3 regions of the Anaerosinus massiliensis genome follow, and region 2 is predicted to be linked to each of the others. Evidence: riboswitches for the same ligand, from Rfam matches in the RefSeq annotation. Region 2 holds a riboswitch; each other region holds the start of a gene.

The links. A riboswitch is a leader RNA that binds a small molecule or an ion and turns the genes downstream of it on or off. The one in region 2 is predicted to bind S-adenosylmethionine.
Region 1: another riboswitch for S-adenosylmethionine. It lies ahead of metA (homoserine O-acetyltransferase MetA); the one in region 2 lies ahead of BN6559_RS08415 (MetQ/NlpA family ABC transporter substrate-binding protein).
Region 3: another riboswitch for S-adenosylmethionine. It lies ahead of metK (methionine adenosyltransferase); the one in region 2 lies ahead of BN6559_RS08415 (MetQ/NlpA family ABC transporter substrate-binding protein).

Annotation. Positions count from the first base shown of each region.
Region 1 covers NZ_LT575483.1:2,344,466-2,347,720, reverse strand. The annotation lists gene hydE ([FeFe] hydrogenase H-cluster radical SAM maturase HydE) at 1-668, opposite strand, end outside; gene metA (homoserine O-acetyltransferase MetA) at 747-1,691, opposite strand; SAM riboswitch class I at 1,785-1,889, opposite strand; gene trhA (PAQR family membrane homeostasis protein TrhA) at 1,945-2,568, opposite strand; gene BN6559_RS11340 (deoxyribonuclease IV) at 2,694-3,255, opposite strand, start outside.
Region 2 covers NZ_LT575483.1:1,740,485-1,743,739, forward strand. The annotation lists gene BN6559_RS08410 (methionine ABC transporter ATP-binding protein) at 1-692, opposite strand, end outside; gene BN6559_RS08415 (MetQ/NlpA family ABC transporter substrate-binding protein) at 718-1,488, opposite strand; SAM riboswitch class I at 1,629-1,730, opposite strand; gene BN6559_RS08420 (nitrous oxide-stimulated promoter family protein) at 1,900-2,316, shown strand; gene BN6559_RS08425 (flavin reductase) at 2,357-2,989, opposite strand.
Region 3 covers NZ_LT575483.1:88,335-91,589, reverse strand. The annotation lists gene priA (primosomal protein N') at 1-41, opposite strand, end outside; gene metK (methionine adenosyltransferase) at 118-1,311, opposite strand; SAM riboswitch class I at 1,370-1,469, opposite strand; gene coaBC (bifunctional phosphopantothenoylcysteine decarboxylase/phosphopantothenate--cysteine ligase CoaBC) at 1,528-2,727, opposite strand; gene rpoZ (DNA-directed RNA polymerase subunit omega) at 2,738-2,944, opposite strand; gene gmk (guanylate kinase) at 2,941-3,255, opposite strand, start outside.

The DNA.
Region 1 (3,255 bases), 600 kb from region 2:
ATATCGGCATCAATCGATTTAAAAAAGAGAATATCATCGGCCAATGATTCCACGGTTTGATTTGGTAATCCAATCAGACAACCCGTGCCCACTTCATAACCAAGTTCTTTCAAATCTCGCAGACAGCGCATACGATTCTCAAAACTCATTCCTGGATTTAATTCTTCATAAAGCGCTTTGTCCGTCGTTTCGATGCGAAGCAGATAACGGTCTGCTCCCGCTTCTTTATAAGCATTGTATTCCTCGCGTGTTTTTTCACCAATACTCAACGTAATTGCTAAACCAAGTGCTTTCACTTCACGTAAAATATCCGTCAAATGCTTCGTTGTAAAGTGCATATCTTCGCCAGACTGCATCACTACAGTTTTATATCCATAAGCCTTCGCTTTTTGCGCAAAACTTACAATCTCATCTTTTGATAATCGATATCGCTCCACCTTTTTATTATCACGTCTTAACCCACAATACATACAATTTTGTTTGCATATATTAGAAAATTCAATCAACCCACGTAAATGTATATCATCACCAACGAAAGCTGCACGCACACGATCTGCTGCAGCAGCTAAATCTGCTTGGCACTCTTCATTCTTTAGTAAGGCTACAATTTCGCTTTTATCCAACTGATGCGTTTTTTCTGCCTTTTCAATCCATTCATGATAATCCAAGGTTATCCCCCCTTCCTTATATTATAACCTATATTTTATCTCATTCGCTACGATTTTCTTTTAAAGCACCTTGTTTCATCAAATATTATAAATATAGTCATTTAAATTATTTAATTCATTTAAATCAAATGGTGTTTCCTGATATACATAATAATTCAGCCAATTCGCAAATAGTAAATTTGCCACACTACGCCATTTTACAATCGGTGCTTTCGTAGGATCATCGCCCGGGTAATAATTCTGCGGCACATCCATCCTCATTCCTGCATTGATATCGCGATCATATTCTGCCTTTAGCGTCAATGGATCATATTCGGCATGCCCAGTAATAAAAAACTGCCGTTTTTCTAAATTCGCTACTGCATAAATACCTGCTTCCTCAGCCTCAGCCAGAATTGTCAACTCCTTCACTTTTTTGATATCAGATTTCTTTATTTCAGTATGCCGTGAATGCGGTACATAAAATTCATCATCAAATCCACGGAATAATTTCTCATGCGCAACATTCATCGTATGTTTATAAACACCAAATATTTTCGGTGTAATCGGATATTTTTTTATTCCATAATGGTAATAAAGACCTGCTTGCGAACCCCAACAAATATGAAATGTTGAATAAGCGTGTGTTTTACTCCATTCCATAATCTCACAGATTTCCCCCCAATACGTTACATCCTCGAACTCTAACTGTTCGACAGGTGCACCTGTAATGATGAAACCATCGTAGTTCTTATGACGTACATCTTCAAAAGTACCATAAAATTGCGTTAAGTGATCTTGTGCGGTATGCTGTGGTACATAGCTGGCTGTATAAATAAAATCCACTTCCACTTGCAACGGTGAATTCCCCAATAATCGAAGTAACTGCGTTTCTGTAATAATTTTAGTCGGCATTAAATTTAAAATCAAAATTTTGAGCGGACGAATATCTTGTTTATAAGCTCTGTCAGCATCCATAACAAAAATATTTTCGCTTTCTAAAATATGTGTTGCCGGTAAATTATTTGGAATCTTAATTGGCACAATACATTCCTCCTAAATAAATGAATTGATTTTTACAAAATTAGAAAATAGAAAAGCCCCTTTCCAGAGAAAGGGGCTTTCCTAATCCGCTCCCTCTCATCTTTCAGGAAATATTCCTGCTGGAATTAGCACCTTGCATCTTACGATGCCGGTTGCTGGGTGTCATCGGGCCAGTCCCTCAACCTCTCTAGATAAGAGTCCTATTTAATTGAATTTATATTATCATTTTACCCTGCCATAGTCAATAGCAAATCTATAGTACACTTAGCGGCAGAACATAATTCACAACAGCAACGAAATGTGCGGCACTGCCTGCAAGTACAAACAGATGCCAGATTGCATGATTATAAGGAATTCGTTTCACTAAGTAAAAAATAGATCCTACCGTATAAAACAAACCACCTGCAAGCAGCCAATAGATCCCTTCTATCTGCAAAGAAGCAATCAAAGGTTCGATCATTACAACAGCAAACCAACCCATTAAAAGATAACAAATCGTCGAAAAGATTTTAAACCGCCTTACAAAAAACACCTGAAATAAAATACCGATTGCCGCCAATGCCCAGATGACACTAAAGACTGTCCAGCCAAAATCTCCATGCAACGGAATCAACGCAAATGGCGTATAGTTTCCCGCAATCAAAATATAAATTGCCGCATGATCAAAAAATTTAAATAAGCTTTTTAATTTTTCATTTGTAAAACTATGATATAACGTAGATGCTAAGTAAAGTAAAACTAAAGATCCACCATAAATAGCCCCACTCATTAAATGCCAGGTACTTACATCATTATATAGTACAATCATAACGCAAAGCGCAACAATAGATAATATTGTACCTATCCCATGCGTAACCGCATTTAATATTTCTTCCAGATTTAATTTTGCACGATACATTTGATTTGTCATAGATCCACCTACTTTCTTATGAATTCATCATTGTATTTACATTATATCATAATAGTGCTTCAAGGTATATTATTTGATAATGAAATTTATTCTCATTTACTCCCTCGATATGCACTTCGCAAAAGTTTTATTTCTTCAGCATAGCCATCCAATTCATTTGGTGTTTCTAAGAAAAATGGCAAATGACTTAACTTCGGATGGTTGATCATATTTGTAATTGCTTCTAAGCCAATACACCCTTTTCCTATTTTTTGATGCCGATCCTTATGGCTGCCAAACGCATTCATACTATCATTTAAATGAATTGCCCGCAATTTCTCCAGCCCAATCACCTGATCAAACTTTTCTAAAACTGCATCTAAATCGTGCACAATATCATATCCAGCATCATAAACATGGCAAGTATCTAAGCAAACACCCATTTTATCTGCCAATTCTATCTGACTTAAAACAGACTGTATTTCCTCAAAATTACGTCCAATTTCACTACCCTTTCCCGCCATAGTTTCTAATAATACAGTCGTAGTTTGCTCCGGTTTTAAGATTTGATTCAACATTTTGACAATCAGTTCTATCCCTATTTCTACCCCCTGCTTCACATGACTCCCCGGGTGAAAATTATATAAATTATTCGGCAAATATTCCATCCGTGCT
Region 2 (3,255 bases):
TTTGTAAAAACTTCTAAAACCGTACCTTCTTCTGCAATTACCCCATTTTCAATAACAGCGACCTTATCACAGATCTCTTTAATTACCTGCATCTCATGCGTAATCAATACAACGGTTAACTGCAATTTTTGGTTAATATCCTTTATCAATGCCAGAATAGATTTGGTCGTTTGCGGATCAAGCGCCGAGGTCGCTTCATCACAAAGCAATACTTTAGGATCACTGGCAAGCGCTCTCGCAATCCCTACACGCTGCTTCTGACCACCAGAAAGCTGTGCTGGATACTGGTCTCTTTTATCTGCCAGCCCGACGAGTTCTAATAATGGTAAAACTTTTTTTTCAATTTCTACCTTACTCATACCAATGAGTCTCAAAGGAAACGCAATATTATCATACACAGTTGCGGAAGACAACAAATTAAAATGTTGAAAAATCATGCCAATATTTTTACGTGCAGCTCTAAGCTGGCTCGCATTCATTGCAGTTAAATCTTCACCATCCACGACGACTATCCCTTTTGTCGGTTTTTCCAGCATATTGATACAACGAATTAAGGTACTTTTTCCTGCACCACTAAGTCCAATCACACCGTAAATCTCGCCGCGCTTTACATGAAGATTGATCCCCTTAAGCGCGTGGATTGGGCCTGATGCACCATCATATGTCTTTTCTATAGTAGAAAGTTTAATCACTTACGTTCACTGCTCCTTTTACGACTTACCAAGCTGCGATTGTCGAGCCTTTAAAATGCTCATCAATAAATGCTTTTACTTCATCCGATTGATATGCTTTTATGAATTTTTTATACACTGGATTATCCTTGTCTTTAGACTGCACTGCAATAACGTTTGCATATGGAGAATTTGCATCTTCCATCGCCAAAGAATCTTTTGTTGGCACTAACCCTGCTACAATTGCAAAATTTGTATTGATTACTGCAAGATCCACGTCCTTCAAGGAAAGTGGTACTTGTGCTGCTTCTAACTCTTTAATTTGCAGATTTTTAGGATTTTCAGCAATATCTGCTGCAGTAGCACTAAGCCCAGCGTTTGGCTTTAGTTTAATTAAGCCAACCTTTTCTAACAACAACAATGCCCGGCCGCCATTTGTCGGATCATTTGGAATTGATACGATAGAACCATCTTTTACATCTGCAATCGCTTTTACCTTCTGCGAATAGATACCAATTGGGAAAATCACTGTTTTGGCAACACTTTCGATCTTATAGCCACGATCGTTTACCTGTGCATCTAAGAACGGCTGATGTTGATAACTGTTTAAATCAATTTCACCCTGACTAAGTGCCATATTTGGCTGCACATAATCATTAAATTCAATAATTTCAACATTAAGTCCATCTTTTTCCGCTACTTTTTTAACTGCTTCTAGAATTTCAGCATGCGGTCCTGCCGTCACGCCCACTTTAATAGATTTTTTCTCCGATTTAGCAGCATCTTGATCTGCTCCGCAACCTGCAAACACGACCATGCTGAAGATCGCCAGCACTGCGATTATCAATAATTTCAGTTGTTTTGACATTGTACACTACCTCCAAATAAAATTTTTTTGCGAATACAAAAAAGCCCTTTCCCTTATGGAAAAGAGCCCGTAAAATCAACGTTTCTCTTCTCTCATCTTCAGGAAAAATTCCTGCTGGAATTGGCACCACTGCATTTCTGCCGGTTGCCGGGCGTCATTGGGCCAGTACCCTCGACCACTCTTGATAAGAGCTCTCCTATATTTAACTATGGTATTGATACTATCATTTCTCTATAGCATTGTCAATAGTCATTCTCCATATTACAATTAGAAATATTTTATTACATAACCTTGCTTTTATACGGAAATCAATTTAAAATTTAAGTAATGCTGTAAAATTTAACGATAGGTGTGATTATCTTGGGTATATTCTCAAAATTCTTTGCAAAAAAACAGGCTCAGCAAGCCGTTATTCCAAAAGATATAATTCCAAAAGAAAAAGAAACCGTTCGGAAAGCATTCGGAATTTACTGCCATAGCAAACATGGTACATCCTCAAATGGTAAAAAACTTTGCCCTAAATGTACGGCACTTCTCGCAACCGTCATGCTAAAGATGAACCGTTGTCCTTATGGGTTTACAAAACCGATCTGTGAAAAATGTAAAACGCCTTGCTTCGGCACTGCACAAACCAAAGAATTTTTAGTTATCATGAGTGGCGCTAAAACAAAAATGTTTTTTAAACACCCAATCATGACGATGAAACATATGCTGTATGGCATGCGCAAGGAAGCAAAAAAAGATGACAAAAAAGATACGAAAAAAAATAAAAAATAAATAAACGGGATATTGCGACGGAGCAATATCCCGATTTTATTTAACTTTGTTTTTTAAATTGTGATTTTGGTTGCTGACAAATCGGACAAACAAAATCATCTGCTTCTTTTTCAATGTCACCCTCATATATATATCCGCAGACGCCACAGACATATTTGTCCGTTATGACCTCTTCTCGATACGTTGGTGCATTTTTAGGTGCTTTCCCCTTGATTACATCATGATAATACTGATAGGTCATCGGCGGAAAATCGATTCCCTTCATCGCATTACTCACGCGTCCCAGAATAACAAAATGTGTCTTTGTTTCCTGCATATGAACGACATCGACTGCGATATAGCCACAAACATTTTCTTTTACAACCGGCAACGCATCGAAATACATGAATTCAAAGCCGGTAAACTTATCCGTATCACGCCCCGATGTAAAACCTAGCTTAGCGATCACATTTTGATTTGTTTTCTCCGAAATGATAGATACACTAAACTTTCCTGTAGCTTTTATAGCCTCATAAGTAAAATTGTTTTTATTCATGCTGACTGCAATAATAGGCGCTTCCTCATTGGTAATTTGCACAACTGTATTGACAATGCAGCCCGTTGGTCTTTCCTCATCTAAAGTCCCGATTGCATACATACCATAAGAAAGTTTCCACAGCACTGATTTATCCATTATAAAACCTCCTAAACCGCAATTTATTCCTATACCAATTGTTCCCCAAATAGTATGATACCAATAATCATAGTTTACATAGTACCCATTTATCCATTACAAAGCCTCCATGATGAGCCTTTATTCATGACGCCCCCATTTTCCAATAGCCTGTATATTCGCAAGTTGCATGCAGAAAGCGTTAACTTTCGGATAAATTACAATGCAGAGCGTATTAAAATGCGCTCTGCATAAGCACTAGTCTAGTTTATTTTATCATTATCATT
Region 3 (3,255 bases), 1.7 Mb from region 2:
TTTATCGGAATGTTTACGAATACTTTGGCAACTTTATGCATTTTCATCACCATATTTTATTTATTTAATAAATAATAAAAGGGTTCTCGTAAGAGAGCCCCTTTTATTAACAGTGCTTTATAGATTTGCTTCTTTTCTTAAGATTTCAGCTTTATCTGTACGCTCCCAAGGAAGATCCACGTCAGTACGGCCGAAATGACCATACGCAGCAGTTTGACTATATATTGGGCGACGTAAATCTAATGTTTTAATAATTCCCGCAGGCCTTAAGTCAAAATTCTTTTGAATAAGTTCAGCAATTAAAGCTTCACTTACTTTACCTGTACCAAATGTTTCAACCATAATTGATACGGGACGCGCAACGCCAATTGCATAAGCAATTTGAATTTCACATTTGTCAGCAAGTCCGGCAGCTACTACATTTTTCGCTACATATCTCGCAGCATAAGCTGCTGATCTGTCGACTTTTGTAGGATCTTTACCAGAAAAAGCACCACCACCGTGACGTGCCATACCACCGTACGTATCCACAATAATTTTACGACCAGTCAACCCAGCATCTCCTTGCGGACCACCAATGATGAATTGTCCGGTAGGATTAATGTAATATTTTGTTGTATCATCCAATAAAGATGATGGTAAAATTGGTTTAATAACTTTTTCAATTAAATCTTTTTCAATCGTAAGTAAATCAACTTCTGGACCATGTTGTGTAGAAATAACGACTGTATCAATGTGTACAGGTTTTCCATCTTCATAGGCTACAGTAACTTGGGTTTTTCCATCTGGACGTAAATAAGAAAGTTCTTTGCTTTTACGAACTTCAGTTAAGCGACGGGCTAATTTATGCGCAAGTGAAATCGTTAGTGGCATATATTCAGGTGTTTCGTTTGTCGCATACCCAAACATCATCCCCTGATCGCCAGCCCCAATCGCTTCAATTTTTTCATCCATAGATCCTTTTTTTGCTTCCAAAGCTTTATCGACGCCCATAGCGATATCCGAAGATTGTTCATCGATGGATATTAAAACGCCACACGTATCGGCATCGAAACCATATTTGGCTCTAGTATAGCCAATTTTCCGGATCGTTTCTCTAACTATTTTAGGTATGTCAACATAACATTTTGTTGTTATTTCTCCAACGACATGTACCTGGCCTGTGGTTATCAACGTCTCACATGCAACGCGTCCCATAGGATCTTGTGCTAAAATTGCATCTAAAACACTATCAGAAATTTGGTCTGCTATTTTATCCGGATGACCTTCTGTAACAGATTCTGATGTAAATAATACACGTTTTTTACTCATAATACGCCTCCTTCTCAATATCGCAATAAAAAAACTCTCCGTAAAGAGAGCATTTATACTCTCATCTTGTAGACCTGCTACAGGATTTGGCACCGTTTTGATAAATCAATGGTTGCCGAGCTTCATTGGGCCATTCCCTCCACTACTCTTGATGAGTTTTATATTCAATTAATATAACTTGATATTATTCTAAATGATTTATCAGAAAAAAGCAACCTATAATTTATAGTTCAAAATTATTTTATCTAAAATAATTTTTGCAATTGCGTCCTTAGACATTACAGGGAAATCTTCAATGTCACCAGTTTTATATAAGAGTTTAATAATATTAGTATCTATATTGAATCCCGCATTTTTTAGTGTAATATCATTTGCGACAATCATATCTAAGTTTTTACGTTCCAGTTTTTGTTTTGCATATTTTACTAAGTTTTGTGATTCAGCAGCAAAACCAACTAAAAATTGATTGTTCTTTTTAAAGGTGCCTAACTCTAGTAAAATATCTGGATTTTTTTCTAATACTAAATTTAAAGTGTCATCATCTTTTTTTATTTTATTAGGCTCTACTTTTTTTGCGCGGTAATCGGCTACGGCAGCTGCCTTAATTATAATATTGCTGTCCGGAAATTCTTTTAAAACAGCAGTTCGCATCTGTTCCGCTGTCTCAACTTTAATAGTATGAACTCCTTCAATTGGAGCCAACGCTGTCGGACCAGAAATTAACACAACCTCCGCACCACGATTTTTTGCTTCCCTCGCAATCGCATAACCCATTTTCCCACTAGAACGATTTCCTATGTATCTTACAGGATCAATTGGTTCAATTGTACCTGCAGCCGTAACCAAAACTTTTTTATTCTTTAACTCATTAGCATACATAAACTGAGCTTTTATAAAATCCACAATAAACTCTGGTTCTGGTAAACGCCCCACGCCTTCTACGCCACAAGCTAATCGTCCGTTTGCAGGAGGAATAATTTGATACCCATTAGAAGTCAATTTTGTTAAATTATTTTGTACGATAGGATTTAAAAACATGTTAGTATTCATCGCAGGTGCAAAAATCACAGGTGCTTTTGTGGCCATAATTGTAGTAGATAACATATCATCAGCGATTCCATTTGCTACTTTACCGATTATATTCGCCGTCGCAGGAGCAACTACAAACAAATCTGCTAAATTGGCTAATGCAATATGTTCAACATTCCAGTTTGTGTTTTTTTCCCACATGCTTGTTACAACTTGATTTGAACTAATTTCTCGAAAAGTAAGTGGTGTTACAAATTTAGCGGCGGATTCCGTCATGATGACATGTACAGATATCCCTAACTTTCGTAATCGACTAACAATTTCAACCGATTTATAAACAGAAATTCCGCCACTAACTCCAAGTACAACATTTTTTCCGTTAAACATTAGCAATCACCTATTTAATACCATTTTTAGTTCTTTCATAAGTAATTTTATCATTTACAATTTCTTCTAACGCGTTTGTAACCTTTTTATTGGATTTTGTATGAACCGTGATTTGATCGCCATCCATAAGAGCGCGTGCTCTTTTAGCGGCAAGAACTACCAATGTATATTTACTATCAACCTTTTTTACAAGAACATCTAACGATGGATTAATCATTTAACTTCTCCTTTATATTTAGATATATTTTTTATTAATTCTATATTTCGCAATACATTGCATTTTTCAGCTTTAATAATTGCGATAATCTTTTCTACTGCGGATGACACAATATCATTGACAATGACATAATGATAGTTTACAGCATTACTAATTTCTTCTGCTGCAGAATTTAGCCGACACTCAATACTCTCAGTTGAGTCCGTACCACGATTATTAATTCTTTTGACTAGTTCATCCAATGATGGTGGTACTATGTAGATAAAAATCCCTTGTGGAAAGCATTTTTTTACTTGCATAGCGCCTTGTGT